2 regions of the Oceanobacillus longus genome follow, and region 2 is predicted to be linked to the other one. Evidence: a T-box and tRNA genes for the amino acid it is inferred to sense, from the RefSeq annotation. Region 2 holds a T-box; the other holds one or more tRNA genes.
The links. The T-box of region 2 lies ahead of ileS (isoleucine--tRNA ligase). A T-box ahead of a tRNA ligase gene usually reads a tRNA of that ligase, here a tRNA-Ile.

Region 1: it encodes a tRNA-Ile, which carries the amino acid that the T-box ahead of ileS (isoleucine--tRNA ligase) is inferred to sense. The anticodon was not compared.

What each region holds. Positions count from the first base shown of each region.
Region 1 covers NZ_JBHSAO010000001.1:587,583-603,675, reverse strand. The annotation lists gene ACFOUV_RS03065 (hypothetical protein) at 1-485, shown strand, start outside; gene ACFOUV_RS03060 (rhomboid family intramembrane serine protease) at 524-2,071, opposite strand; gene ACFOUV_RS03055 (hypothetical protein) at 2,336-2,533, opposite strand; gene ACFOUV_RS03050 (5-formyltetrahydrofolate cyclo-ligase) at 2,587-3,162, opposite strand; gene rpmG (50S ribosomal protein L33) at 3,225-3,374, opposite strand; gene ACFOUV_RS03040 (hypothetical protein) at 3,552-3,788, shown strand; gene ACFOUV_RS03035 (hypothetical protein) at 3,809-4,384, shown strand; gene phoU (phosphate signaling complex protein PhoU) at 4,424-5,077, opposite strand; gene ACFOUV_RS03025 (peptidoglycan D,D-transpeptidase FtsI family protein) at 5,227-7,356, opposite strand; gene ACFOUV_RS03020 (MFS transporter) at 7,422-8,696, opposite strand; gene sodA (superoxide dismutase SodA) at 8,792-9,403, opposite strand; tRNA gene ACFOUV_RS03010 (tRNA-Phe) at 9,595-9,667, opposite strand; tRNA gene ACFOUV_RS03005 (tRNA-Ser) at 9,870-9,962, opposite strand; tRNA gene ACFOUV_RS03000 (tRNA-Ile) at 9,975-10,051, opposite strand; tRNA gene ACFOUV_RS02995 (tRNA-His) at 10,070-10,145, opposite strand; tRNA gene ACFOUV_RS02990 (tRNA-Met) at 10,163-10,239, opposite strand; tRNA gene ACFOUV_RS02985 (tRNA-Asn) at 10,243-10,317, opposite strand; gene ACFOUV_RS02980 (Na/Pi cotransporter family protein) at 10,781-12,400, opposite strand; gene ACFOUV_RS02975 (NfeD family protein) at 12,633-13,265, opposite strand; gene ACFOUV_RS02970 (hypothetical protein) at 13,334-13,660, shown strand; gene ACFOUV_RS02965 (hypothetical protein) at 13,718-14,110, opposite strand; gene ACFOUV_RS02960 (DUF2624 domain-containing protein) at 14,264-14,548, shown strand; gene ACFOUV_RS02955 (deoxyribonuclease IV) at 14,586-15,479, opposite strand; gene ACFOUV_RS02950 (DEAD/DEAH box helicase) at 15,519-16,093, opposite strand, start outside.
Region 2 covers NZ_JBHSAO010000001.1:1,017,370-1,033,462, forward strand. The annotation lists gene ACFOUV_RS05235 (RluA family pseudouridine synthase) at 1-409, opposite strand, end outside; gene lspA (signal peptidase II) at 406-882, opposite strand; gene ileS (isoleucine--tRNA ligase) at 1,065-3,821, opposite strand; T-box leader at 3,972-4,188, opposite strand; gene ACFOUV_RS05250 (DivIVA domain-containing protein) at 4,251-4,754, opposite strand; gene ACFOUV_RS05255 (YlmH family RNA-binding protein) at 4,850-5,626, opposite strand; gene ACFOUV_RS05260 (YggT family protein) at 5,644-5,910, opposite strand; gene ACFOUV_RS05265 (cell division protein SepF) at 5,917-6,348, opposite strand; gene ACFOUV_RS05270 (YggS family pyridoxal phosphate-dependent enzyme) at 6,375-7,046, opposite strand; gene pgeF (peptidoglycan editing factor PgeF) at 7,074-7,883, opposite strand; gene ACFOUV_RS05280 (YlmC/YmxH family sporulation protein) at 7,957-8,220, opposite strand; gene sigG (RNA polymerase sporulation sigma factor SigG) at 8,386-9,168, opposite strand; gene sigE (RNA polymerase sporulation sigma factor SigE) at 9,291-9,995, opposite strand; gene spoIIGA (sigma-E processing peptidase SpoIIGA) at 10,025-10,945, opposite strand; gene ACFOUV_RS05300 (BCCT family transporter) at 11,336-12,871, opposite strand; gene ftsZ (cell division protein FtsZ) at 13,177-14,355, opposite strand; gene ftsA (cell division protein FtsA) at 14,428-15,708, opposite strand; gene ACFOUV_RS05315 (cell division protein FtsQ/DivIB) at 15,947-16,093, opposite strand, start outside.

The sequences.
Region 1 (16,093 bases), 430 kb from region 2:
GTGAAAATCATTATTCCGAGGAAGATATCCGAAGTATTCAACAGATGTCCTATGATGAGCTATATGTTATTGACTCTCCAACAACTCCTATAGCATCTTTTAAGACGCCAGAAAATCGATATGAAATGGAATGGAAAGAATTACTCGATCGAGCTACCAAACAACAATTGCTTTTTCATTGGCATGAATTACTTAACCACTTTAATATAGATGTAGAAACCTATACGACTTTTCCACTGATTGATTTGTATAGATATAATAATAATCCACTTCCAACTATGTCCCAAGAAGAAACAAATAATGCTATTGGAAGGCTGTGGGAAGGCTTATATAAGAATTACATCATTCCTGCCTTAGATCCACCAAATGATAAATTAAACAGCTTTATGCCTCTTATCTTAATCGATAAACAAAGCACACATCTAATTGTATTATTTGAATTGAATGGAAAGAAAGAGCAATTAATACAAAGACTACCCAAATAACAAATGAATTAAATGAAGCCAAAATAAAATGCGCTTTTTTATTTTGGCTTTTCTCCTGTAATCTCTTCATACAAACTTATAAAATCTTCATTTTCTGGTTTTAATTCATAAGCTGTGGTTATCATTTCATTGGCATCTTCTAATTGTCCATCATTATAATACAAAAGAGCGAGGTTGTAATATGCTTCAGGTACTGTTGAGTCTGAAGCGATACTTCGTTCAAGGTCCAAAATAGCAAGATTCATCTCATTTAGTTCGATATAGGCATAGGAACGCTGAAACAAAATTGCTCCTTCCACTTCTCCATCTAATTGCAAAGCATCCGTTGCAAGGCTAACCACTTCTTCAAATTTATCTTCCATACGTAACTGCTCCATCTGCATTAGTTGGTAGGTTTGACTGTTTAAATTATTACCTATCCCGAATACAGCGATGCTTCCAACGAGTAAAATATAAATGAAGACAGCAGAGAATTGTAATTTAACATTTCCTTTTTTCGGAAGATGAACAACAGCAGAGGCAATGAATCCGGTCAGCAGTCCTCCGAGATGTGCACCCATATCAATCTGAGGAACTAAAAATCCTAAAACAATATTAATCATAATAATAATTAATATACTGTTTCCCATTGTTTGCAGGAAGATACGTTTATAGATTAGTCCGAAGAAAAGCAAAGCCCCAAATAAGCCAAATACAGCACCAGATGCTCCGGCAGAGACACTGGTAGTAAATGCAAAACTTGAAAGACCCCCTCCAATTCCTGCTAAAAAGTAAATGATTAAAAATCTTAGTTGACCATAGATCCTTTCTACTACTGTACCTAAATAATAGATAGCCAGCATATTCATGAAGAGATGCAGGAAACCAATATGAAGAAACATCGAACTAACAACCCGCCACCATTCCCCATCGATGATGTCAGGATTATATTTAGCTCCCATTTCGATCAATGTATCAATCGAGGAGCTCCCTCCATTCATCTCAAGTAAGATAAACATAAGGACATTAATAGCGATCAATATGTATGTAAAATAAGGTTTGCCATAGGAGAACAAATTTTGTTCTTCTTTTCTTTTACGTTGCAGGAAGTCAGAGAGATATCCTTTATATTTCATTACACTTTTTTCTTTTACTTCCTCACTGTACTCTTCCGGCTTTATTAGAAGTGAAAGTTTCAGGTCTCTTTCCAGTCTCTGAAGTTCATTATATGAATCTTCATCATCCAAATAAAAAACCTTCATCTTTAGTGGGTTTTTCTCCTTAAGCTGCATCGGTTTTTTTAATATTTCCCAATCGTCTACGGGGGCATGTGAAGAAACATAAACATTAAACAACTCAATTTGTTTACTACGTGTTAACTTCTTCATTGGCTTCGATTTTTGAAATACTTGAGCAATATCTTTTTTTAAATGGTTTTTCCAGTCAAACCCCTTATGGACTAATCGAATGACCCTTGATTTTTTATTTTCATACTTTTCCAGCCATATTTCATCGACTTTCTCATCTATATGCAGAATATCATAATTATTTTCTGATACGAGACTATAAGCTGTATAATACAACTTATATTGTTCATCCAAAAACATAAATTCACCTTCCCCCCATTTATCATAGCAGAACTAATTTCAATTGGATAGAACAAAAGCACACCGGTAATATCAGTGGAATCAACTAGTAATATATTTTTCAAGGCTGTTTTCTAAAAGTCTGAGACTGCATTTACCTGTTCCATCGAAGAATTGTTGCTTTTTTAACCTTCGCAATTTTATCTCCATTCTGTGATATGTAAACGTTATACAAACAAAAAGAAGCCACTATAAGCAGCTTCATGTTTTCTCGTTCGTACTTCTTTAATAGGTATGCGATTTCGTATTAAATAATTCCGGCAAAATATGATTACGTACATAAGGTAAGTTCATTGAAACTGACACCATTATTTTTCTAATAATACCAACTGCCAATAATGTATTCATTACCTTGTAGCGCCACTTATATATCAAAGTTACCGTTGAAAACATGACTACAATTGTTAAAACTGCTTTCATCATTAACACCCTTTTCACTATTATGGTGTTATTAGTTATTTTCCTTATGTGTAATTTTATACATCGTATGAGATAGACATAATTTCTTTCTCGGTTATGATGTAGTTTACTGGAATATCAAAGTTTTCAGCTGGGACGTGATCAACCAGTTGATCTGAGCTGCACAGAGAGGCACTTATATTGGTAAAGTCCTTTAAAAATCGATCATAATAACCTCCCCCAAAACCAATCCGATAACCATCCCTGTCGAAGAGGAGACCTGGTACAAGCAGGAGATCCATAGAATTTTTCTTAACTTTCTTACTAATATCCGGCTTCGGTTCCAGAAGATTATAGTATACGATTTCGAGTTGTTCAAAGGATTTCAGTTCATAAAAGATAAGCTCTTTTTGTTCCGGATAACACTTTGGAATACAAGTGGTTTTATTCTGTTTCCAAGCCGCTTCTATAATTGGTTTTGTTGACCATTCAAATCCTTGTGCCATTGTAATGCCTATTGTTGTAGACTCCTTCCAAATGGAAGATAATAAAAGTTGTTCCTTTAATTTTTCTTCCGTTTGCCGCTTTTCATGTTCAAACAAATTTTTTAATCCTTTAATAGACTCCGTTCGCAAACTTGTTTTTTTATTCATAGTTCCACTCCTAAATAAAAAACTCTTATCTATATGATAAGAGTTTTTGAGTAAAAATTCATTTATTTTGTTTCACGGTGCAAAGTGTGTTTTTTTAGACGTGGTGAATATTTTTTAAGCTCAATACGTTCAGGATTCGTACGTTTATTTTTAGTAGTGATATAATTACGATCCCCTGTTTCAGTACAAGCTAAAGTAACGTTTACGCGCATGTTTTTCCCTCCAAACTTTAACAACTTGCTTTATCATCATCTTTTTAATTCGTGCAGACTTTAATTATAATAGCAGAGTTCCTGAAACTTTTCAAGAATTATTGGGAAAAATTTAATGTTTTCTCACTTCCCATTCTATGATATAACTAATAGTGTACATCAAGGGAGGGAATATACATGTTATATGCAATAATTTCCATAATTATTGTCGGAGTTGTACTTTTTGTGTTGTCCTATTTTATGAATGACAGATTTGAAGAGTTGGAAAATCAGCTCGAACAATTTTCGATTACAACGATGCAGGATACATATCAGATGAAGAAAAAAATTAAAATTCTAGAAGAAGAACTTATGCCTGAAGTTCTTACACAGGACATCCTTTCAAAGAAGGAAAAAAGACAGCTATCCAATTAAACACATAGAAGGAGATATTTATGAAACATACTGTACGTTCTTTTTCGGTAGGGTTGCTTACAAGTGGCGTTATCCTTCTGATTGCATTTTATTTTATTGGTGATCCAGTTCAGTCGGCTGAAGATTTGGAACCGGAAGAAATGATTCCAGTGATAGAAGACAAAGGATATACCGTCCTTACAAAAGATGAATATATTTCATTAAGCGTTAGTAATGAACCGGAAATAGAAGAAACATTATCGGAGGAAAAATTGGTTTCTGAAGATACATCCGAAGAAAATCCAAAAACTGATTCAAAAGAGCAAAGTAATGCTAGTGAAGAAGCGGAAGCTAAGCAGGAAGAATCTGAGGAACCTACTTCTACACATGAAGATGAAACAGAAGAAAGTTCTGTCCGTTATACACTAACAATTAGTCCTGGAATGGCATCTTCGGATATCAGCTCTCTTCTCGCAGAGTATCAAATTATCGAAAATGCTTCGGAATTTAACAGTTATTTAGATGAACATGATTATAGTCTTAAAGTACAAATTGGCTCCTATGATCTATCCAGCGATATGAGCTTTTATCAAATCGCTGAAAAAATATCCAATTAAAAAAAGGCAGCAAGGGACTTTCCCTTGCTGCCTTACTAATTAGTTTAAATTAAAATTTTCACCCTTCACTAGGTACAGAATACTCTCTCCTATATTCGTTATATGGTCTGCAAATCGTTCAAGATACCTTGCGCAAAACGCAATTTGCATCACATACTGGATTTTATCCGGATGGGTCGCTGTTTCTCCAAGTAATTCACTAACAATGGTTTTATATAATTTATCTACTTCATCATCCATAGCAGCTAATTTTCTAGCAACTGAAATATCTTCATATTTAAATGCCTGTGTTGCAGAAAATAGCATATCCTTTGTCATTTGATGCATTTGCCTAAGATCAGATGGGATGGTAGAGGAATTCTTTCCTAAATGAATCGTGGAATTAGCTATATTTTTAGCGTTATCACCCATCCGCTCAATATCAGTAAGAATCTTTAATGCCGTAATTACCCTTCTCAAATCGGTTGCAACTGGTTGCTGTTTAGCAATTAGCAAAATAGTTTTATCATTGATTTCCAGTTCTTTTCGGTCTATTTTTTTATCATTCTCTATGACGTGTTTAGCAAGCTCCACATCTTGATTGAATAGGGAATCAATCGACTCATCCAAAGCCCGACCAGTGGCATTGGCCAATTCAATAATATCTTCATTTAATACATCGAGTTCATTTTGAAACTGATTACGTGTTGTCATTTATATACCCCCAACTTACTTTATTTTATGTTTACCTATTATTATAGCTAACTTATATTAAGAAATAGTAAATTTAATGTAATTTATACTTATCAAATCAAAAAACTACCAATCCTTTTGTTTTGGGATGGTAGTCTTTTAGATAAAACTTATTCTTCCTCGTCTTCTGTATCTGTATCTTCTTGTTCATCTGCTTCATTTTCTTCATCAGGACTTGCTTGCGCTCTTTCTTTTTTCATTTCAAAGTACGTATCTAAGATTTTTCTTCCTATCTTATGGTTTGAAATATTATTTATGTTTTCTCCGGTAGTCGGCACAATAATGGCAAAAGCGATTTCAGGATCTTCGTATGGCGCATAACCAACTAAATTATGGCTTAAAGTATCTGCCAGTTCTTCCCCATCATCAAATATTGTAACTTCGGCTGTTCCCGTTTTTCCTGCAACGGTATAATTTGCATCATTATAATGCCTATAAGCCGTTCCACCTTGTTGGAAAACTTGGCGGAAACCTTCTTGAACTCGATCAATATAGCTATCATCCATCGTAACTTTATTCATGACATCCGCATTTACTGATTTGTAAACGGGGCCTAGTTCATCTTGTGATGCAAGTGGTTCTCGAACTTCCTTTAGAAAGTGAGGTCTTACCCGATAGCCATCATTCGCGATAGTTGAAACATACTGTGCAAGCTGCACAACTGTATATTGATCATACTGGCCAATACCATGGTTCATCATATTCCCTGGACTATTACCATTCCCTTGATATCCCGTTGATTCATGCGGATAGTCAATCCCGGTAGAAACTCCTAATCCAAATTGATTAAAATAGTTTCTTAAAGTTTGAAAAGCGTTTGGATTTGTTCGGTTAACACTTTCATTCGTAGGAAATGGATAACGGTTTTCACCCATCATACGTAAAGAAATATAGTACATATAAACATTGGATGATTTTTGCAATGCTGTAATATCGTTTACTGAGCCTATATTAGTGGAATAAGACCGCATTAGTGGTGTTTCATAAATTTTAATTGGTCTATCATAGATTACTTCCCCAGGTGAAATAACACCAGAGTCAAGTCCTGCAAGAACGGTTGCGCCCTTTACGACAGATCCAGGAGTGTGTGCATCAGAAAGTGCCCGAAAGCCCCCATCCTCGTATTTATTTGTATCTTTATTATAATGACTTCCGGAAACTGCTAAAAGTTCTCCTGTATTCGGATTCATGACTACAGCCAAGGCATCAGTCAAATATTGATTTTCATAAGGATATTGACTCTTGGCCGCTTTCAGCTCTTCCTCAACAATCTTATCAACTTCTTCCTGAAACTCCATATCAATAGTCAGAACAAGGTCTTTCCCTCGTTCCCCTTCCACAATTGTTTCTGAATCGATTACAGTCCCGCTTTTCGTTGTTGTGTATTGTATTTGCTCTTTCCTTCCTCGGAGAAGATCTTCATATTGTAGTTCTAGACCACTAGTTCCAACTCGATCATTTCTGCTGTAACCTTTACTTAGGTAAGATTCTTCCTTTTCAGCAGGAAGCCCCTGGTCTTGTGAGGAAATATTGCCGAGTAAACTGGTTAGCGTTGTTCCAAAGGGATATTCCCTATTCCAGTCAGTTGTTGCATTTATACCAGGCATTTCATCTAAATGTTCTGCGACCACCGCATATTCTTCGGTTGTCACATTTTCATTTTTTACAACTTGAGGTGTTAGAGAATATGCTTTATCCAGTTCTTTCTTTATGGCAATTACTTCTAGCTCCTGTTTACTGAAATCACTGATCTCTTCCTCCGTAATTAAATCAAGTGTTTTATTATAAACTTCTGCATTGTTCATTCCTTCTGTTTCTACCTCTGAAAGTCTGCCATCAGCTTCCTCCTTGTTTAGTAAATACCAGTATTCTTTCTTGTTTCTTTCCGTAATTCGTTCTAGCGTATCCTCATCGTCCATGGCAATATATTCCGCCAGTTTTTCAGCGACTTCTAGTCTGTCTTCCGCCTGTACTCCTTTTGGTGGGGTATAGGTAATCGAATATACTGCATTATTATCGACAATGACATTCCCATATCGATCATATATTTTGCCCCGTGGTACCGGGATTTTGGTTGTATCCAGATTAGTTCGTTCAATCTCATCTTGGAAATCCTCTCCATTAAGAATCTGAACGACTCCAAGTTGAAGAATTAAAACGGAAAACAATAAAAATACAACAAAGAACAATATATTGATCCGAAAGGGAAGTTGTGCTTTCTTTTTTTTCTTATTTTTCATTTGTTCTCCCCCAATGCGATAAGTAAATTTCTATTGTATAAACTACAATAATGATTTTACCATATTCATCGGTTTTTTTCGTCAGATAATTGATCCTTTAGCATAACTTCTTTCTTTTTCGAACTTCCTAAAAAGATATTTCGCACAAAAAAGTAAATTACAATATGACCAGCTCCTAAAACTGCTAGTAAAATTGGTATGATATCTTCTGCTTCATAGAAATAAACACCTACAAGAAATATTAAAATGGAGATAATTCGTCCACAATTTAAAAATAACTCTCTGACAACAATATATTCTACACGCATTTCGCCTGCTTTCCAGGCCTTCCCGATTACATCAAAGGTTAGCGAAACATATGGGACGTTTATCACAGGATATGCGATACCAATAACTACTGCATAAACCATCAATAAAAAATAATTTATTTCAAACAGTATAATAAAAATAGAAAAGTATAGAAGCAACGCACCAAAAAGGATTGCTTTTTTACGCATTGCCGGTTTTATGAACTTCGTTGCAACCATATAAAAAATTACAGATAATCCAGAGAGAAACATATTAAACGTACCAAGTGCTAGTTCACTCTTAGTTACTAGGAAAACCCAGATGGAAATAACGAATGCAAATATACCTTCTCGTAACCCCTGAAAAAAATGTGCATGAAGTATTCTCTTCCAGTTTTTATTACGATTTCGTTCATCCATAATTCTTTTGAAGTGAAAAACTCCTTCAGCACCACGGCGTTTTAATAAGAAACTGGTACCAACTGCACATGCAAATAAAAAGAATGATATTGCGAATATAACAGTATAACCGACATTATCTGTCATCCGAGCAATAATTAACCCAGCAAATAGAGGTCCTGTCATACCGCCTAAAGATTGTAATATACCCAGGAAACCATTAAAAAAGTCTCTTGTATCCGGCTCTGTAATTTCAAATGTTAACACATTAAATGCTAGCCAATAAAACCCATACCCTATCCCAAGCAGACTCCCAAGCATAAAGTTATAAGTTGCTGCATTTTCTCCAATTATAAGTACACTTAAAAAAAATAGGGACAGAAAAAATACGCCTAATCGTAAAACAATAATACGATCCCATTTTTTAGCCAATCGCCCCGCTAAAACAAAGGTAAGCGTCTGAAATAAAGCGATTGCCAGATTATAAAATGCGATTGTAAGAAAATCCCCTGACTGCTTCCAAAGATAAATATTAACAAATGTATTTGATAGGAAAATCCCTGCAGAATATAAACCTCCTATCAGCAACAAGATGAATAAATCTCTATTACGATCCATTTTTTCCCGAAAAAAATTCATTCCATTTTTTATCATAAGAAGACTCCTTTGCATCTCTAATAGTGTAAGCGAAGGAGTAACTTATATACAAAAAAACACGCGGAAAATTATCCGCGTGTTTAATGACCCTTTTATTTTGCTTCGTTGTAGTTTTTAGTAACTTCATCCCAGTTAACAACATTCCAGAATGCTGAAATATAATCAGGACGCTTATTTTGATATTTAAGGTAATACGCATGCTCCCATACATCAAGACCCAATAAAGGAGTTTTGCCATCCGTTAGTGGTGAATCCTGGTTCGGGGTGCTTGTTACTTCTAGCTCTCCATTATTAACTACTAACCATGCCCAACCTGAGCCAAAACGTCCAGTAGCTGCTGTTCCAAATTCTTCTTTGAATTTGTCAAAACTACCAAATTTTTCCGTAATTTTGTCAGCTAATTCACCAGAAGGTTCACCGCCACCATTTGGTGATAATAGTTTCCAGAAAAGACTATGGTTTGCATGTCCACCACCATTGTTGCGAACTGCTGTACGTGCACTTTCAGGTACAGCATCCAAGTTACTGATTAGCTCTTCTACGGATTTATTTTGAAGATCTGACTGACCTTCTAATGCATCATTTAATTTGGTAACATACGTGTTGTGATGCTTCGTATGGTGGATGTTCATCGTTTCTTTGTCGATTGCTGGTTCTAATGCATCATATGCATACGGTAATTCTGGTAATTCAAATTTTGCCATAATTAAACTTCCTCCTCAAATAAAAATGATATAAAGGAATTATAATCCCTTTATATAGAAGGTTATCAGAGCTTTCGTATACTTGCAAATCTTATGCTTTGTATTATTTAAAGTTTCAGAAGACATAATTATATAAAAAAATACTATTTTTACCAAAAAGAAAAAACAAGCTGGCTGCCTGTTTTAAAAAGTGGCTCGGGACGGAATCGAACCGCCGACACAAGGATTTTCAGTCCTCTGCTCTACCGACTGAGCTACCAAGCCGTATAAAATAATAATCTGAATATATTTTCTGTTCTTGATAAGATTTCGAAGCAAATTCTGGAAGCATTCTGCTCGTCGTGTTGCAAGATTTACGGTGATGTTGCACTCCTCGCAAAACCTACAATGATGTTATTCAAGAAGCTTACGGTTTTGCTCTACCGACTGAGCTACCAAGCCGTATTGTGTTACTTGTAAATAAAAATGGAGGAGGTAGAGGGATTCGAACCCCCGCGCGGTTTGACCCGCCTGTCGGTTTTCAAGACCGATCCCTTCAGCCGGACTTGGGTATACCTCCCGAGTTTTTATATGGTGGACCCTGTAGGACTCGAACCTACGACCGATCGGTTATGAGCCGATAGCTCTAACCAACTGAGCTAAGGGTCCTCTTTAATTTTTAATAAATGGGGCGACCGGTGGGGATCGAACCCACGCATGCCGGAACCACAATCCGGTGTGTTAACCACTTCACCACGATCGCCATATTGTTATTTAAATTGGTAGCGGCGGAGGGGATCGAACCCCCGACCTCACGGGTATGAACCGTACGCTCTCGCCAGCTGAGCTACACCGCCAATTGGCTCCACAGGTAGGATTCGAACCTACGACCGATCGGTTAACAGCCGATAGCTCTACCACTGAGCTACTGTGGAATAATAGTAATTTTTTGTTAACCATTAATAACAACGATATTTAATTTATCATGTCTACGTAATTCTGTCAACCATTTTTTTGCGTCTTCGCAAAACTTTTTATGTAGTACCTATTTCAAGACTGCGATATTTATAATAGCATGTTATTTATGTAATTTCAAGGTAGAGAATGAAAAATGTCTAATTTTGTTGATTTTTATCTGTTTAGGAACAAAAGCGCAAGCGCCCGTTTAGGGACTACGGACTGGACTGAGGCGTAGAAGATAAAGGAAAAACGGCGACCGGAGGGAGTCGATGTTGACTTATGGTACGGAGGTGAAGGAAGTCTCGCTAGTCCCTGGGCGTTGGAGCTGGACGCGGCCGTTTATATGGGAGAATTATTTGCTGAGAAAAAGTTTATACTTTCTTACCTAGTAAAAAAAGGAGAGGTTGGTGATACCCCCCTCTCTCTTTTAGATTCTATTTATTCATCCAATACTCCTTCTGCAATATTAACAGCATGGTCTCCAACACGTTCGAGATTACTGATAATATCAACGAATACAATACCAGCAGAACCACTACATAGGCCCTCATTCATACGAATAATATGTTTTTTACGGAATTTGCGTTCCATTTTATCAATTTGATCCTCTTTCTGAACCACTTCAAGTGCTGCTTCTCGGTCCATATTTTCCAGGGCACTTACTGCTTGTTTGACCGTTATAATGGTCAAATCAAACATATTGTTGAGGTCTTCCATCGCTCCCTCAGTTAATACTACTTTGTTTGAGATTTTGTAATCAATTAATTCAATCACGTTTTCAAAATGATCTCCAATACGTTCAATATCTCTTACTGTATCCATTAATGATGTGTGTTTCGCACTTTCAACTTCTGTGAGTGAACCTGCCGATATATCCACTAGATACTCTGTAATTTTACGATCAAGATTATTGATTGCACCTTCAATTTGAATTGCCATTTCAGAATGTTTTGGACTTTGTGTTGTTACATAGAGATGAGACTCTTCTAAACCTTTGTGTGCATATTCACCCATACGGATTACTTCTGCCTTCGCTTGATCCAGCGCCAATGTGGACGATTGTTGAATGAATATAGGATCCAAATGTTTTGGTTTATATTCTATAAGTGTATCTTCTCCTGGAATCAGTTTAGTAACTAACCAAGCCAATGCTCCTATAAACGGAAATTGGATGATTGTGTTAAGAATATTGAAGCTACCGTGTGCAAAAGCAATTGTCATTTCTTCATTCAAATTAAATTGAGTTTGCCAGAAAACGACCAGCTGTGTAAATACGCCTAACAACAAGAGCACGAACGTCGTACCTACCACGTTGAAAACAACATGGGTTGCAGCCGCCCTTTTAGCCGCTACGGATGCACCAAGTGATGCAAGAACTGCCGTAATAGTTGTACCAATATTGTCACCAAACAATACCGGAAGTGCAGCATTTAGCTCAATTGCCCCTTGTCCATAAAGGGATTGTAGAACACCGATGGTTGCACTTGAACTTTGAACGATTAAAGTGAAGATCGTACCAACAACCACACCTAATATTGGATTTGAACTCATACTTACGGTTAAATCATGAAATGCTTCTAAACTACGTAATGGTGACATTCCACTGCTCATTAATTCGAGACCGAAGAACAATGCCCCAAAACCGAATACAGTTTGTCCCACATTACCAACTTTTGGATTTTTAAAGAAAAAGATCAGGAAGCTTCCTAGTGCAACTATAGGTAACGCGTAGGCACCGATATCAATACCAATAATAAATGCTGTAACAGTCGTACCTATGTTAGCACCCATAATGACACCGATTGCTTGTCTAAATGTCATAAATCCTGCATTAACCAACCCGATTGTTAATACCGTTGTACCTGTACTGGTCTGAAGAAGTATCGTTACAACAATACCAGCCAATACACCCATAAAAGGGTTACTTGTAAATTTATCTAAAACCTCTCTTAAACGGTCACCTGCTATTTTTTGTAAACCGTCCCCCATGTATTTAATACCGATGAGGAAAATACCTAAACCGCCAATGAATTCAAAAATCAATGCTTGTACATCCATTTAAATCCGCCCTTCAGTAATGTTGAAATATGTCGTTTCACACCTTGTCCATTATTAATGATTTATGAATCACTTGTAAAGGATTTTCACAAAAGTTTACATTAAATTTACAATTCTTTTTTTACCTATATTTATTAACTACCCATATAAGCAATATTTCATTCAGTATATCGATAACAAGCAAATAAAAAAGACAATTCATTATGAAGTGAATTGTCTTTTTGTGAACGTTTTATGAAATTTTTTCAACCAATACTTTCGTACCATCAACTTGAACTACCTTTACTTTACTCCCTTTTTCTACCCACTGCCCATCCGATACGGCACTGTAATCTTTATTGTTAATTTTTATTGTTCCAACTGGCCGAAGATCATTCAAGGTAACGCCTTCCTGACCTAATAACAACTCGTAATCCATATTCATGGAGTTATATCCTGCCTCTTTGGTTAATTGATCCTTAAGCGCAAGCTTCGTCCACATCTCTCGCTTCTTAAAAACTTTTAAAAAGAAAAAGGACGCGCCACTACCAAGAAGAACCCCCAATACTGCATAGAGTCCGGAAGTGAAGTCAGGGGCAGCCAGAGCCACTGCAGTTAGCATACTAGCTAGACCCAGGGTGGCAAGTGTGCCATCATTAACAACTTTACCATCAATGATAATAAGTAATAATCCTACAAAATATATAATAAGCATAAGAATGAAAGATCCACTCTGCACATAGGCTGCAAAATATACCGTTATAAATCCTATACCCAGTAATCCAAAGAAACCTCGCATGTTAACAAGCACTTCACCAATTAAAAATAACGTACCAAAAAATGTAATGATGAAACCGATCCATTGTAATTCAAAAAAAATATCCATTTATTTTCCTCCCTTCATGTGTAATACGTATGAACATGTAAATGGTTTCATCCAAAAAGGAGAAACATATGTATACTTTTAAAAGGTTTTCTTTATATATATTCATTATATTGCTTTTAATCAGTATTTTTCAAGATATAAATACCAAGCCTCCTCCCACAACGTTTATTAATAATAAAGAAAATATCATTTTCAATCATGCGTATTCTATTGCACATGTTAAAGTTTTCCCTGGAGATACTGTTCTGTCTATTACTGAGACAATCAATCAGGAAAGTTTGGCACAAATGGATCTTCAACAAATATTGCAGCATTTTGAAGAACTAAACCCGACCACTGATCCATACAAACTGCAGCCTTATACCGTTTATTATTTTCCAGTGTACGATCCATAACAGTTTAGAAATACGCATAAAAAGAGAGGCTGTATCAATCAGCCTCTCTTGTGAAACTTAAACAAATGGTAATATAAACATTGTAATTAAAATGGAAATTGCACCAGCAGCGATTGCTATGTTTCCTAACGTATCTGCACCTTTACTTCTCGATACAAATCCGACAATGATTCCTGCAGCGCCGAGAACAATAGGCCACATAAAGAAAGAAATAGCTGAAAGCGCGATGGCAATCCATCCATACATCATTACACCATCATCCGTTCCGATACCTTCCTCTCGCTTCTGTTCATAATCGTCTGCAGTTATCTCTGCTGCATATTCCTCATTTCTTGAACTATCGGGCTCTATACCTACAAAATCTTGATTTTTAACGGTTTCTCCGTGATTTTCTCCATGTTTTGGAGGGACCTGTACATCTTTGTTCCGTCCACTTTGGAATTCGTCCATAATTATTACCTCCTTATGCATTGATGAGGTGCATCTATAGTTTATGGAAAGATTCGTCTAATACTGATGTTATATTTTGGAATGTGCGAATGTGGTTACGTTTTTTAAAAGCTCAGCATAGAATACTACGTATATAAAAAAGGAGAATCGGATATGTCAATGTTTATTAAAGAAATGGTGAAAAATAAGTTGAAGAACATTCGTACGGAGGAATTATTGCACTACAGCAAGCAATATGGATTTAAAATATCTGAGAAACAAGCACGTCTAATAACGGAGTACTTAAGAAAAAATTCCCCAGATCCATTCGATGAAGCATCTCGTGATGTAATGTTTCAACAACTAGCTGTGATTACCGATAAAGAAACTGCGAAACAAGCACAAAAGTTATTCGATGAAATCATTCGTTCTTATGGATTACAGCATTTGTTTGACTAAAAAGAGGAATAACAATTAGTTGTTATTCCTCTTTTATTTATGCTCCCATAATTTTTTCTTTAAGGTCCTCAACAAAATTCCCGTCTTTAAGCATGTCGATTTCCAATTTATATGGTGCTTTTTTATTCTTCTTATCGGTTCCTACATATGGCGTTTCCAGTATTTTAGGTAAGTCCTGGAGTTGAGGATGATGAACGACATAATGGAGTGCTTTAAATCCAATATAACCAAAGCCAATATTCTCATGGCGGTCTTTATGTGCAGCACGTTCATTTTTACTGTCATTCACATGAATTACTTTTATTCGATCCACGCCGATAATTTTATCGAATTCATTTAAGACACCATCAAAATCATGGATAATGTCATATCCTGCATCATGAATATGGCATGTATCCATACAAACTGATAAATTCTCATTATGTGTCACACCATCAAAGATTCTTGCTAATTCTTCAAACGTGCGACCTACTTCTGAACCTTTACCAGCCATTGTTTCAAGAGCGATTTGCACGTTACTGTCTTTTTCAAGTACTTCATTCAATCCTTCAATAATTTTTTTGATTCCTGTTTCGGCACCTTCTCCAACATGGGCTCCGGGATGAAGGACAATTTGTTTTGCTCCTAGTGCTTCTGTACGATCGATTTCATTCCTTAAAAAGTTCACACCCAATTCGAATGTTTCTGGTTTAACTGAATTACCAATATTAATAATGTAAGGTGCATGAACAATAATATCCGAAAGACCATTTAATCCCATATGTTCATGACCTTTCATTATATTCAATTCTTCTATTGGTTTTCTTCTCGTATTTTGTGGTGCCCCTGTATAAATCATAAATGTATTGGCCCCGTAAGAAGTGGCCTCCTCACTAGAACCAAGTAACATTTTCTTTCCACTCATTGATACATGAGATCCTAATTTTAACAATTACTACACCTCTCCCTGTACTACTTAATCATTTCATCTCTATTTTTTATATTTAGATTTCTTATTCAATTGCCTTTTAATGGATTCCTGCTGTCTTTTCATTTTTTTCTTGTACCCTGGTTTAACTTTATTTGTTTTATGCACCTTATTCCATGCTTCTTTTTCTACATTTGTGGTCGTCTTGGTACGCAATTGACGTTCATTCCATGGTTTGGCCTCTTTCCATTCCCCATTTTTTACTTCAACATAGGAAAAAGTTAAACCTTTTTGTTCAAGCTTATTAACCAAATTAAGATCTGATTCTTCATATAGGCTGATGGCGGTTCCTTCCATACCAGCTCTGGCAGTTCTGCCTACACGATGAATATAAAATTCTTCTTCTTTTGGAATTTGGGCATTGATTACATGGCTGACACCTTTAATATCGATTCCCCTTGCTGCCAGATCAGTAGCTACTACATATTGATAGCGAAGACTTTGAATCTCTTTAAGGACACGTTTACGCTCTCTAGGGGTAAGGCCACCATGAATTAAACCCGCATCCAATCCGCGATCCTGGAGAGACGCTGCCAGTTCATTTGCTTGTTTTTTTCCATTTGTAAAGATAATAGCTA
Region 2 (16,093 bases):
TTCGATGTACAATCCCTGGTCTTTCAACTCCATTTATTCCGGACAAATCCTTACAATGATAAAGCAGTGCATTCACAAGGGTTCCATTCTGATGTCCCGCAGAAGGATGAACAACCATTCCTTTTGGCTTGTTAACAACGAGTAGATCACTATCCTCATAAACAATAGATAAAGGAATATCCTCTGCTTTAATATCCAATGGCTCTACTTCCGGTATAGACCATGTGATTTCATCACCTGTTTGACATTTGTGGTTTGCTTTCGCAGGCTCGCCATTCACTAAAACATGATTCTTACTGATCCATGTTTGAATTTGAGAACGGGAGCGCTCCGGATTAATTTCAGCCAGAACCTTATCTAATCTTGTTTTATTTTGTTCCTCTGTTACATTATGTTTAAAATAGGTCATTTTTTCGGCTTTTCCTTTCTTTGTTTCATTTCATCGATTATAGTAGCAATAATCACTAATATGACACCAATTGTTAAAGCTGAATCGGCCACATTAAAGATTGGAAAATCATAATTAAAAATGATGAAATCTGCAAAATCAACGACTTCTTTACGAAATATGCGATCAATAAAGTTTCCGATTGCACCGCCAAGTATTAAGCTCAATCCAATTGCAAGAAGTTTATCGTGTTTTGCATAACTTTGCATGTAATAAATAATTCCAATCACAACGATGACAGTAACAATATAAAAGAATATCATCTGCCCCTCTAAAATACCCCAGGCAGCACCAGAATTACGATGTGATGTAAGATAAAAAAAGTTCTCAATCACAGTTATTTGTTCACCGATCTCCATGGATTTAACGACAATCCATTTTGTCAGCTGGTCAATACCAATGATGATGAGTGCGAAGACATAATACCAGTGCATGCGATTTCCCCCGATTTCCATTTCTATGTCCCTATAATCTTATACTTTAACTACTTTGTTTTCAAGAGCAAACACAAGTAGACCGATCACTGGAACGGATAAGCAAAAAACTAGACAACTGCAAGCTTAAGAAACATAAAATATCCCTCTATGAAGAGGGATATTTTATCAGTTATCTGCAATTAAGCTGTATAGTGTTCTTTAACTACAGTAGCACAACGTGTACATAATTCCGGATGGTCATGATTTCCTCCAACTGTTTCGGAAGCAACCCAGCATCGTTCACATTTTTCACCAGGATGTTTCTCCACCAATACATTTACAAATTTATATTCTTTTGCATCGGAATTGCTTTCACTTATAACAGCATCCGATACAATTAGAAATTGATGTAAATGTTCCATGGATGATAAAACTTCTTTCGTCTCTTTATCTTTTGGAACAATGGTAATTTTTGCTTCAAGTGATTTCCCGATGACTTTTTCACTTCTTGCTTCTTCTAAAGCTTTTAGGATATCATCGCGAACTTCCATAAAGTGATTCCATTTCGTTTCCAGATTTTCAATTCCAGCAATATTACGCGCTTCTGGAATATCTGTCAATTGGACACTTTCCTCTTCTACACCAGGGATATACTCCCAAACCTCGTCCATGGTATGTGGAATGATTGGAGTCAATAATTTAACCAGTGTTGTCAGGATTTCATAATAACCTGTTTGAATACTGCGACGACGTTTGTTGTCAGCAGCTTCGATATATAAAACATCTTTTGCAAAGTCCAAATAGAATGAACTCAAATCAACCGCACAGAAATTATGGATTTGGTGGAAAGTTGGTGAAAACTCATACTTCTCATAGTTTTCACGTACATCTGATACCAATTGCTGTAATCGGTGAAGCATATAGCGGTCCACTTCTTCCAATTCCTGATCAGGTATCGTATCAGTTGCTGGATTGAAGTCAGCCAAATTAGCCAATAAGAAACGGAACGTATTTCTTATTTTACGATATGCTTCAGAAGTCTGTTTTAAAATGTCATCTGAAATACGCACGTCGGCTTGATAATCCACACTTGCAACCCACAAACGCAATATATCTGATCCGAGCTGTTTTTGTACTTTTGAAGGAAGGATGACGTTCCCAAGTGATTTACTCATCTTTCTGCCATTACCATCTAATACGAAACCATGGCTAATAATCGTTTTATATGGCGATTTACCTGTCACAGCTACACTTGTTGACAAGGAAGAGTTAAACCATCCTCTATACTGGTCACTTCCTTCCAGATAGATATCGGCAGGTCTTCTATGATCTTTTCGATTCTCAAGAACTCCTTCATGAGAAGAACCGGAATCAAACCAAACATCCATGATATCTGTCTCTTTGGTGAATGTACCGTTTGGACTGTGTTCGGATGTGAATCCTTCCGGTAGTAATTCTTTTGCTTCTTTTTCAAACCAGATATTTGACCCATGCTCTCTAAACAAATTGGATACATGGTCAACCGTTTCATTTGTAATAATTGGAGTACCATTTTCTCCGTAGAATACCGGAATCGGAACACCCCATGCACGTTGACGGGAAATACACCAGTCTTCACGATCTCGGACCATATTATATAATCTTGTTTCTCCCCAATTCGGATACCAATTCACTTCTTTGATTTCATCCAGAATTTCTTGACGGAAATCTTTAATGGAGGCAAACCATTGTGCTGTTGCACGGAAAATTGTCGGTTTCTTCGTACGCCAGTCATGTGGGTAGGAGTGCGTAATGAAGCTCAATTTCAATAATGCACCGACTTCTTCCAATTTATCAGTAATTACTTTATTTGCTTTATCATAAAATAACCCCTCAAAACCAGGTGCTTCTTGTGTAAATACCCCTTTATCATCTACAGGACAGAATGCATCAATGCCATAGCTTCTTGATACATAGAAATCGTCTTCTCCATGTCCTGGTGCTGTATGAACACAGCCAGTACCAGCATCTGTTGTGACATGATCACCAAGCATAACTAGTGAGTCACGATCGTAGAATGGATGTTTTGCAACAACACGATCAGCTTCTTGGCCTTTAAAGCTTTTGACTACATTTACGTTTTTCCAGCCTAGTTCTTCTGATACAGCCTCAAGTAATGCATGTGCCACAACAAATTTTTCCCCATTTACTTCTGCCACAACATATTCAAGATCAGGATGCAGGCTGATTCCAAGATTTGCTGGAATCGTCCATGGCGTTGTTGTCCAGATGATAATTTTCTCACCACCATCAAATACATCTTTACCATCTGTAACTTCAAAAGCAACGTAGATAGAAGCAGAACGCTTATCCTGGTATTCAATCTCAGCTTCTGCAAGGGCAGATTCAGAAGATGGAGACCAATAAACAGGTTTCAATCCTTTATAGATATATCCTTTTTTTGCCATTTCACCAAATACTTTAATCTGTGCTGCTTCATAATCTTTTGTTAACGTAATGTATGGATTATCCCAATCACCACGGACACCCAGTTGTCTAAACTGAGTACGTTGGCTGTTCACTTGCCCAAGTGCGTATTCAGCACAAAGTTTTCGGAACTCTGCTACGCTCATCTCTTTGCGTTTTACTTTTTTGTTTTTTGTTAATGCTGTTTCGATTGGTAAACCATGTGTATCCCATCCAGGTACATAGGGTGCATGATAACCAGTCATTGATTTATAACGAACAATAAAATCTTTTAAGACTTTATTAAGCGCGTGACCGATATGAAGATCTCCGTTTGCATAAGGAGGGCCATCGTGCAATACAAATGATGGTCTCCCTTTCGTACGTTCCAAACTCTTTTCATAAATATTTATTTCGTCCCAATGTTCCTGTCTCTTCGGTTCTTTATTTGGTAAATTTCCTCGCATTGGAAATTCTGTTTTTGGCATGAGCAATGTGTCTTTATAATCCATCTGTGTGCTTCCTCCTTTAAATATACCTCATTAAACTTGTCAATATGTCTATAGTCAATTCCACTCCATACGTCGCTAACATGGTGCTTGCTCTATTGTATCGGCTAGCTCCAACACCAACTTTGGTATACAAAAAAGCCTTCTTATCCCAAAAGGGACGAGAAGACTCGCGGTACCACCCTTATAAATTTAAAATAATCCTTTTAAATTCACTCGAAATCCATAACGGGGATAACCGCCCACTATTACTTAATTCATAATGGATACTCAAGAGTGATTTTCTAAAAGCGTACTGGCCGGGCTTACACCATTTCCCGGCTCGCTGAACAGCAAGAAACTTTTATACTTTCTCTATCAATGTATTTGTTATTTAAATAATGACCTTATCTGTATATGAATTATATGTAAAATTCCAGTAAACGTCAAGGTCTATGATTCGTTGTCAACTAGCTCAAGCTCTTCACCAATCTCTGATTCAAATAAATCTTCCCAATCATCGGTACCCAGCATCTCAAGCTGAGCCTGCACAAGCATTCTTAATCTTGTACGGAAAACCTTCGCTTGTTTCTTAAGTTCTTCTGTATCCATTGAAATACGACGAGATTTACTCAATGCTTCGTTAATAATTCGATCAGCATTTTTCTCTGCTTCTTTTATAATCAACTTTGATTCCTTCGTTGCATTTCCTCTAACTTCTTCGGCTGTCTCCTGTGCAACAAGAATTGACTTATTCAAAGTCTCTTCAATATTTGTGAAATGACCCAGTCTTTCTGTTAACTGAGTAACTTTCTCAGTGAGCTCTTTATTTTCTCTTATAACTAATTCATAATCTTTAATAACCTGATCCAAAAATTCATTTACTTCGTCTTCATCATAACCGCGAAAGCCTCTCGTAAATTCTTTATTATGAATATCAAGTGGTGTTAATGGCACAACGGCCACCTCCTTAAGGAATTTATGTAGTTAAAATATGATTTAATCATTAATATTTAACTAATTCGACAAAAAAACGGTAAATCCTTCAATGATCATTTTAATATTGCAATCGTTATTCTAACTTTATCTTTTTTCGACAATCCCTTAATTTCAGTAAGCTTACTTCTTCCTTTGCCGCGTAAGGAGATTAAATCACCTTCCTGCAGCTGAAATTTACTGTCCTCGACAACTTTATAATTCACCTTAACTTGAAGTTTTTGAATAAAAGAAGCCGCATCTTTTCTGGAAACGTGATAGATTTCCTTTAATACTGCATCAAGTCTTAACGAAGAAACTGTCTTTTCCGATTCCACCCATTTCTCATTTTCTTGTTTCAAATACGCTAGAGGTTTCTCTTCGAACGTTACATTCGCATTCTTAATGGATGTTAAATTCATTGTAATATAAGAAGCTATTTCTTCAGCCAGGACAATTTGAATGATACCATCACCAACCACTATATCACCAAGCTTTTTCCTTTTGACTCCTAGTGACATGAAAGCTCCCATTACATCCCTATGTTCAAGTGTAATAAATTTGTGTTGATAAGTTGCCTCCAAGAGAGTCAACTGAAACAAATGATCAGACATTTCTTCATAAAATGGTGCAATCACAATACGCTTTCTTTCAGCTTCGGTTCCACCACCGTTTTTATACAGCTTTAATTCTTCATTGTTAGAACCGATTAGCATTTCAACGATCTGTTGCTCTCTTGGATCAAGAAAGTCCGTTAACTTAACTTGAAATGTTAGTTCTACTTGTTCTTTCCAGGATAAAACTTGATCTATAAATGGCTGTTCTTCTTTTCTAAAGTGCTGATATATATCCATATTAAATCATGCTTCCTTTAAAATAAAAACATCCGGAAAAATTCACCAAGTCCCGCTCGAGCCAATTGTAAAACAAGAATTCCAACGATTGGCGATAAATCAATCATACCAAGTGGTGGAATAAATTTGCGGAATTGTTCCAGGTAAGGTTCACATATTTTTGTTAAGAACTGACCAAATGATGATTCACGAGCTCCTGGAAACCATGACATAAAAATGTAAACGATAAGTGCATAGCCATAGAACACTAATGCATAATGCAATATTGTATATAATTCAACCATTTAATGCTACCATCCTTTTTCAAATTCATTCTGCTCTGTATATGCTTCCGATATCGTTCCGGATACTTCCACATTATCAGGTGTACATAAAAATGTTTCTGAACCAAGTTTTTGAATATCTCCATTTACGGCATACACGGTTCCACTTAAAAAATCTACGATGCGTTTTGCCTGTTGATGCTCCACTCGTTGAAGATTAATCACTACCGCACGTCTATTTACGATATTATCGGCTATTTCCTGAGCTTCATTATAGTTTCGTGGTTCACACAAAACCACCTTGGATGACGACTGTTGTACGCTTTTCAGGCTAACAATATTTTGTGACTTTTGATTTGCATTTTTCTCGTTTTCTTGTACGTTTTCTTCATCAACATATTCATACTCATATTCGTCATCCATGGTGAAATAATTTTTTAACTTATTTTTTATGCTCATTTGCTCACCTCTTTAATTAATATCTATCAGCTGCCTACGAGTTTGGAACCGATTCGGATATGGGTTGCACCCTCTTCAATAGCAATCTCATAATCATTACTCATTCCCATTGACAAGTATTCACATGGCGCATGACTAAATTTCTTCTCTTTAATACGATCCCTTAGTTCTGCCAGACTTCTGAACACTTTCCTAATTCGATCTGGATCATCAATATGCGGAGCCATCGTCATTAAACCTATCACATGGATGTGATGATACTTTTCTAGTTTTTCAATGAAAGGGAGTACTTCTTCCGGCTCAATGCCATGCTTTGATTCTTCTCCGCTTACATTTATCTGTACAAAACAATCCATTGGTGCAGCCGTCCGTTTATTTATTTCCTTAGCAAGAGACATTCTGTCCAACGAATGAAGAACGTTTATTTTGTCGATAACATCTTTTACTTTTCTCGACTGAAGAGTCCCTATGAAATGCCATTTTGCTTGATTTCCAAAATGGTTGTACTTTTCAAGGAAACCTTCGTTACGATTTTCACCAAGATTCTCTATCCCTGAATCGATTGCTTCCTTGGTTCGCTCTATTGTAACATATTTTGTAACTCCAATTACTGTAATATCTTCCGGCTTACGCCCGCTTCTTTCACAAGCATGTCCAATATTCTCCTGAATAGTTTTTAGATTTCCTGCCACTTCCATAAATCTTTTAATTCCTCCATTAAATTATCATATTAAGAATCCAAGGAATCCTAACATTCTCCCTGTTTTGCCAAAATCTCTTCTATGTGAAAAGAATAAGTTCTCATCACGATAAGTGCAATATTTTGTTACCTCTATATTATGACTGATTACACCAGATTGTAAAAGGATTTCTACATTTAATTGTTTTAAATCCAATAAAAAGTGATTATTATGCAATGGAGTAACTGTTTTTTCCCTGTTTTCTTTACTGATGGAAGAAATAACATGACCATCCACTTCATAATACTCCTTTGAAATGGATGGACCGATTGCAACAAGAAGGTTTTCAGGTTGTGCTCCCATTTCCTTAAATGCCTCCACCATTTTCTCTGCGATCCGACCCACAGTACCTTTCCATCCAGCGTGGGCAATTCCTATAGATTGAGTCACCGGATCAAAGAAATATAACGGAACACAATCTGCAAAAAATGCTGTGCAAAGAAGTCCCTTATTTTTTGTAATTATTCCATCTGTTCCCTTAATTGAGCTATCATAAGAAATAGATCCTTTACCTTTATCAGCTACTGTTATACTTTTAACAGAAGTACCGTGTACCTGTTCTCCAGATACCCAGTTTTCAACAGGTATACTCAATTTATCAGCCAACCTTCTTCTGTTTGCCAATACATCGTTGTGCCGATCTGGTATATGGAGTCCTAAATTGAAAGTGTGATAAGGTTCTCTGCTTACTCCTCCATTTCTAGTTGTGAAACCAGCGACGAGATTTGGAGTTATCTGCTGCCATTTTTCAATATGTAAATAGGACCCACCCTTTTCCTTAAATGGTTCATTCATTACTGTTCCTCCTGGAAATAGACTTGTCTTATTTTATCATATTTTGACATGTATGAATTGGCTAATTACTAAATTAAGCTCCGCGATACAAATCTGGCCCTTGAACTTCCTTTACAAGAATAACATCAGATCCGATTCGAACAATTTGATCCCAGGAAATCATTAACTCATCAGCTTTGGAAAACATACCGCCACTTTTCTTCTCTCTTGCATCAACCACAATAGCAATAATTTTACCTGAGTTACCGTTGATTTCCAAATCGGTAATATGACCAAGTCTTCTTCCATCATCAATAACGATAATTTCCTTTAATTGCAATTCGGATAATTTTACCATTATGCTCACCTGCCCTCTATTTAAATATATGCTGGCAGGTAAGATTATTTCTTAATTCCGCAAAAAACCAGAAAAAACAGTAATAACCTGTTCTTTCTGGTCTATTTCAACCTTTATTTAATTGTATAGTTGGATACTTATCGTGTTTAAACTCCTCTTATAAACTTATTCAAACATCTGCTTATTCATCTGACTTATTGCTGCTTTCTCCAAGCGAGAGACCTGTGCCTGCGAAATCCCAATCTCATCTGCAACTTCCATTTGAGTCTTTCCTTGAAAAAAGCGCTTGTTTAAGATCATCTTTTCTCTTTCATTCAATTGATGCATGCCTTCTTTAAGAGACAGTTTGTCTACCCAGGAGGAATCCTTGTCCTTATCATCGCTGATTTGATCCATTACAAAAATAGGATCTCCTCCATCATTATAAATTGGTTCAAATAAAGATACCGGGTCTTGAATTGCATCGAGTGCAAACACGATTTCAGAGTGCGGTATCCCCATTTCCTCTGCAATTTCTGCAGGTGTTGGCTCTTTTGAAGTTTTGCTTATCAGTTTCTCTCTTACTGTTAATGCTTTATATGCAATATCACGTAAGGACCTGGAAACTCGTATCGGATTGTTGTCACGAAGGTATCTTCTAATCTCTCCAATAATCATAGGAACAGCATACGTGGAGAATCTTACATTATGGGATAGATCAAAATTATCAATTGATTTCATTAATCCAATACAACCAACCTGAAACAAATCATCTACATATTCTCCGCGATTATTAAATCTTTGGATTACACTTAATACTAGCCTTAAATTTCCGTTCACAAGCTCTTCACGTGCAGATATATCGCCTTCCTGCTGAATTCTTATAAAGAGTTTTTTCATTTCGTCATTTTTAAGTACAGGCAGTTTAGATGTATCAACACCACATATCTCAACTTTATGTCTAGTCATTCTGTCAACCCTCCCAGTCGGTGATGCTGTTCAAGGACAGTATCTCCCCACTGGAGGGTTTTTATGCAAATGCAAAATTCAATTTAAGGGCCTATATCAAGTCAAAACCTTATGATGTCTGCCTAAACCATTTTATTAAATTCTTTTTGCAACCTACGTATGATTTTCTTTTCAAGTCTTGAAATATAGGACTGAGAAATTCCGAGCATATCAGCTACATCTTTCTGGGTTTTCTCCTCTTCGCCAATAAGTCCAAACCGCAGTTCCATAATTTGTTTCTCTCGTGCATTCAATGTCTCCAGTGCGCTTTTAAGTAGTGTCTTATCTACACTCGATTCCAGGTTTTTCGTTATTATATCTTCTTCAGTTCCAAGAACATCAGATAACAATAATTCATTTCCGTCCCAATCAATATTTAACGGTTCATCAAAGGAAATTTCTGATTTCAATTTATTGTTCCTGCGAAGATACATTAAGATTTCATTCTCGATACATCTGGATGCATACGTAGCAAGTTTAATCTTTTTCTCAGGGTTAAATGTATTAACTGCTTTTATAAGTCCTATCGTACCTATACTAATCAAATCCTCAATATTGATTCCTGTATTTTCAAATTTACGTGCAATATATACAACAAGACGCAAATTCCGTTCAATAAGCATTGCTCTTGCTCCTTTATCTCCTTTTGGCAATAATATAAGTAACTCCTGTTCTTCTTGTTTGGAAAGGGGAGGTGGTAGTGCCTCACTACCTCCAATATAATATATTTCTGAAGACTTAAATCCTAATTTAATTAATAATTTGTACCAACCTAGTTTAAACTTCATATTCCAAAGACTCACGTTCCTCCACTCCCTTATGCAGATTGAATTGTAGCTAATTTAATAATTTGCGGATGCAATAAACAATGATAGCTTTGATCCTTAACCAGTGATGCAAACTGAATACCAATTAGAACATTGCTTGTTATCAAGTTTTGATTCTCATAATCAACCATTACCTGATCAGGCCTGATTGCCAGCAGAAACATGCTTTTCCCCTCAACCCCTTGGTACGGAATAACCTGAACTTTATTCCCCCATTCTTCTGGAATTCGATCGAGAGCCAACTGATCATTTGCTTCCCTCAATTGCTGCCATTCTTCCTCTGAAAACCAATTCTTTAAAAATACTTCATCACATATGACTACTGGTTTTTTGGTCAGTGGGTCAATAAGTTGATTTCCACTGTCAATATAGCCCATTGTTGAAAAAGATTTATTATTAATTTGGATGCTCACCTGGCAAAGCTGGTCATACCTAATTTTTTCGCCTGCATGCTCGTCCATTCGTGATTTAGTAAAGTACCATACAATCGGAAATCCTATAAGTATAAACAGCCAACTAATCGGATCTCCATATCCCTTGTTAAATGTTAAAATTCCATTCTCGGTAACCGAAACAGGATTGGTAAGCAAAAAATAAATTCCTGTTAATCCACCCCCAACTGCAAATGATGTAAAATAAAATAATAATAATAATTTCATCATTCGATAGAAACCCTTAAAACCAAACGTGCATAGAATAATAAAACATGAGTACAACACTTTCCCTAGTAACCCGTTAATAAAGGAACCAGGAAAATAAAGGCTAATTGGCACAATTAGAGAAGCAATAAATGCTCCAAAAAGCAACCTGACTTTCCCTACATTATCCCTGGCTAAAGCTTTTGTAAGCATTAAAAGCATTAAATCGAGAAAAAAATTTAATGCCCAGACGGCATCAAGATAAATGGTCAATTTTTCTCTTCCTTCCTCCAAATACCTTTCGGAAAACGCTGAGAGATATTACATAGATATATATGGAATTACTCAAAATTATAGATGACTTCGGAAGCAAAGTCTGTCACTTCTTGTATGCATAATAAAGCTAATTTTCACTATTCCTAGGTAACCCTGTCGGGGATCAAAACCATAATGACCCGGGTGGCGTATGAGATGTACGTAACTACAAAAGATAACTGAAACACGGTAAGTAAGGATATAGAGTAAATGATGTGAAGTGGGTCGACATACGAAGTGATCCATGTGAAATGACGATTTCAGTCGAAATTACTAATCATAAAAAAAACGAAGTTGTCCCAAATTTGAGACAGCCCCGTTTTTCTATCCAGGAAGAATGAAAAAATCCTACCAATCTTCTTGTTCCTTCTCTACTTTATTCTTATCTTCCCCTTCTTTTCTGAGTGAACGGGTGATAGCTATCATCATCAAAATCATAATCACTCCAAAGGGTAATGCTGTTATTGTTGCAATTGCCTGAAGCCCATCAAGCCCGCCACTCAACAGTAGCACGGTGGCGATTGAGGAAATAAGCAACCCCCAGGTTACAAGTATTTTATTTCCAGGATTCAGATTACCGGAAGAGGAAAACACACCAAGAACATAAGTCGCCGAATTGGCAGATGTTATGAAAAAGATGCCAATCAGGATTAGGGATGCTATGCTTAAGAACAAACCTAATGGCAACTTTTCCAGCACTTGGAACAGACCAATCTCCGGTGTCTCATTGATTTCGGAAGCAAAATCTGCTTGACCGGTCAGTTCCATATGGAGACCGGTTCCCCCGAATACAACAAACCACAAAATGGTTACAAGTGTTGGAACGATGAGAACCCCTAACATAAATTCTCCAAGTTTACGCCCCTTAGAGACTCGAGCAATAAACGTACCAACAAACGGACTCCAGGAGATGATCCACGCCCAATAGAATAGTGTCCATGTACTCATCCATTCATTTTCTCCGTTGTAAGGGGTTGTATTAAATGATAGTTCAAAAAAGCTGCCCCCATACTGACCGATTGTTTTAAAAATATGTTCAATCAAAAATACGGTTGGCCCTACAATAAATACGATTAGTAGGAGAATACCTGCTAGTCCCAGATTAGAAATACTGAGATATTTCATTCCCTTATCCAGTCCCGACACGACAGAAATCAGGAATATAATAGTTACTGACCCAACGATAATCAACTGCATCCACATATTATTCGGTAAGCCAAAAACTTCTGACAAACCGCTGCCAACCTGCATGGTACTTAATCCAAATGAAGTTGCAATCCCAACTGTTGTTGACACGATTGCTATAATATTAATTAGTTTACCTGGCCATTTATGGATATTGTCACCAATCAAAGGATAGAAGGACGAACTGATCAAGCCAGGGAGATTTTTGCGAAACTTTGCAAAGGCAATCCCAAGAGCCACAATCGCATAAATAGCCCATGGTTGGATTCCCCAATGAAAAACACTAAGAACCAATCCTTTTTCAGCTGCTTCCTGAGTTTCTGCTTCTATTCCTGCTGGTGGATCAGCAAAATGGGAAAGTGGTTCGCCAACCCCCCAGAAGACAAGTCCTACACCCATTCCAGCTGCAAATAGCATACCAATCCAGGCAAAGTAGGAATATTCCGGCTTAGAGTCTTTCTCCCCAAGTTTCATATGTCTGTACGGCCCTAGACCTAAATAAATACAAAAGCTAATGAATAATATAGTGGCCAAAACATAGAACCAGCCAAGATTTTGGGTCATCTTATTCATTAACATGGTCGTAGTCTCATTCATCAATTCGGGGGAAATAAGTCCCCAAATAACGATACCTAATATCAATATGGTCGATATAATAAATACAGTGTGTGCTTTTAATTTTTCAGAAATATATTTCATTTCTTTATCACCTACCTATGATTACTTTCATATACAAAACTAACTTCCACTATGTAACAGAAGGTAAACATCACGTAGGTGGATGACTATTTTCACGAGATTGATGCCTTAGTGAAAGAAAATTAAATTCGGAATACGATTTCGTTTGACTCTAGAAATAGATATAAAATCAGTGTCAGAAATTATGAAAAAGAGTCTGCTCTAGTAAAAGGATTTTTATATTAACCAAAACAAATAAAGGCTGCCCCAAAAGGAAGAAATCATTCCCTTTGAGACAGCCTCTTAAAATCACTATAATGAATTAATTATCGGTTTCGATTGCGATTTCTTAAAAATGTCGGTATATCAAGCTCTTCATCCTCTTGTCTTACTCGAGGTTGTTGTTGTGTTGGTTGTTGTGTTTGTTGTTGCTCCCGTTGTTGCTCCCGTTCCCGCTGAATAGGTTGTTCCTCAGTCGCTTTGGTAGCAGCATGCTGATTATGATTAATCATTGAACGAGGTTGTTTTTGTTTACTATCTGCTCTTTGAATTGTCTCATCAAAACCAGTTGCAATAACAGTAACAACAATCTCATCATTTAAATTCTCATTGATTACGGAACCGAAAATAACATTAACTTCTTTATCTGCAGCAGATGTTACAAGATCTGCTGCTTCCTGTACTTCATAAAGGCTAAGATTTGTACCACCCGTTATGTTCATTAATATTCCGTGTGCGCCATCAATGGAAGTCTCAAGCAATGGAGAAGAAATTGCTTTCTTGGCTGCCTCCGTTGCACGTGTTTCACCAGTTGCTATACCTATACCCATCAATGCTGACCCTTTATCGAACATGATTGTTTTAACATCAGCAAAGTCAACATTAATCAAACCTGGTTTTGCAATTAAATCAGAGATTCCCTGTACACCCTGTCTTAATACATTATCTGCTTCTCGGAATGCTTCAAGCATTGGTGTATTTTTATCAACAATCTCAAGTAATCTGTCGTTCGGTATTACGATTAAAGTATCTACACTTCCTTTAAGTGTATCAATACCAGTAATTGCCTGCGTGGATCGTCTTTTACCTTCAAAAGAGAAAGGACGAGTTACAACCCCAACAGTTAATGCGCCTAAATCTTTTGCTACTTGCGCAATAACAGGAGCTGCACCAGTACCGGTACCGCCACCCATTCCGGCAGTTACAAAAACCATGTCGGCTCCTTGTAGTACTTCTTCCAATTGCTCTTTACTTTCTTCAGCAGCCTTTTTACCTACTTCCGGATTGGCACCTGCACCCAACCCGCGAGTCAATTTACCACCAATTTGAATTTTCGAATCTGCTTTTGATAGATTTAATGCCTGTGCATCAGTATTAACCGCGATGAAATCAACACCCTCTACACCGTGCTCAATCATTCGGTTTACAGCGTTGTTACCGCCGCCGCCAACGCCGATTACTTTAATTGTAGCTAATTCCTCCATATTTGTATCAAAATCCAACATATATCTTTCCTCCTAATGTACTAATGTACAAGATTACAAGAAATCCAGTATCTAATCTATAAGGTTTAATCCTTAATCAAAAAAGTACTTAAACAAATTAGCAAAACCAGATTCTTTTTTCTTATTTTCGTTTGATTCATTCTTTACCTTTGATTGTTTCATTTGTCTTTTAGGTTTCGGTTCATCTGTACTTATTGCCACCGACGGAAATAATTCTTTCCCTTGTATTTTCGCATTACGATAAGCAAACTGCAATATCCCGACTCCTGCTGTATATTGCGGTTCTCTGACACCTATGTAATCTGGGATAGCTACGCGAACATTGGATTGAAAAAGGTCTTGAGCAAGTTCTAGACTGCCTGGCATCGAAATTGTACCACCAGTTAGTACATAGCCACCAGGTAGTTCCTGACCCATTTTCCTAATTTCTCTTTCCACGTATGCGTAGACTTCTTCCAATCTTGCCTCAATCATATCAGAAATCTGCAACTGGTTATAGGTTTGCCTTTTGTTACTGCCGATAGTCGAAACTTCAAAAGTCTCTTCTTCCTGTGCATCATCATAAAAAGCATGCCCATAGTTAAGTTTAACATCTTCTGCTTCTTCCGTTGATGTCCGAAGTCCAATTGACAAATCTTTTGTAATATTATCTCCACCCAAACTGACAACACTTGTCGTTACAAGATGGTCATTTTCAAATATAGAAACAGTTGTACATCCACCACCGACATCGATAAGTGCTACCCCCATATTTTTTTCATCTTTGGAAAGAGCAATTGTACCCGAAGCAAGCGGCTGTAAACAAATGTCTGATACTTGCAAATTAGCACGTTCCACACATTTGAGAATGTTATGTAATACAGTTTTGGAACATGTAATTATAGTACCTTCCATTTCTAGCCGAACACCAATCATTCCACGTGGATCGGTTATTTCATCCAAACCATCAACAATAAACTGCTTTGGAATAACATCGATAATTTCACGTTCCGGTGGAATGGAAATTACTTGTGCGCCTTCGATAACTCTCGTAACATCTTCATCTCCGATTTCCCTGTTTTCACTTTGTACTGCTACAACACCATGACAGGGCTGTAATTGAATATGGTTTCCATTAATTCCAACAACGACTCTTTCTATATGCATTCCTACCATACGTTCAGCTTGTTCGACAGCACTTCTGATAGATTGCACTGTTTGATCGATATCAACTATTGCACCTTTTTTCATACCATTTGATTTTGCAGTTCCAACACCGATTATATTTAATGAATCGTTCAGAACTTCTCCAATGATCACTTTGATTGTAGTTGTACCTATATCAAGACTTACTAATATTTCACTATTGTTCAATGAAAGGCACCTCCCGATTAAGAAACATCTATAATTTCTTAATTATGTTTCTATTAACTGCTTTGTTTTATTGTATAATTTACTATTTTAGAGGAAAAGATTAAAAAAATAAAATATATATAGGTTATTCCACATAGAATGGTCATATACCTTTTCATTTTCTTAAAAAAATAAATTTCCTTACTATATCCTTCGATAAGAACTTAAATTATATGACTTTTAATCATTCAATAACCTGTTATTGGTCGGAATCATGTATTTCAACTTCTTCTTCAAAATCAACATCAATTTCCGTCTCTTCCTCTTCGTTATTGAAAGATTCAAAATAAACTCCCACGCCAATATGGATAATTCCTTTATCGTCGGAATCGAGCTGGGACACAAT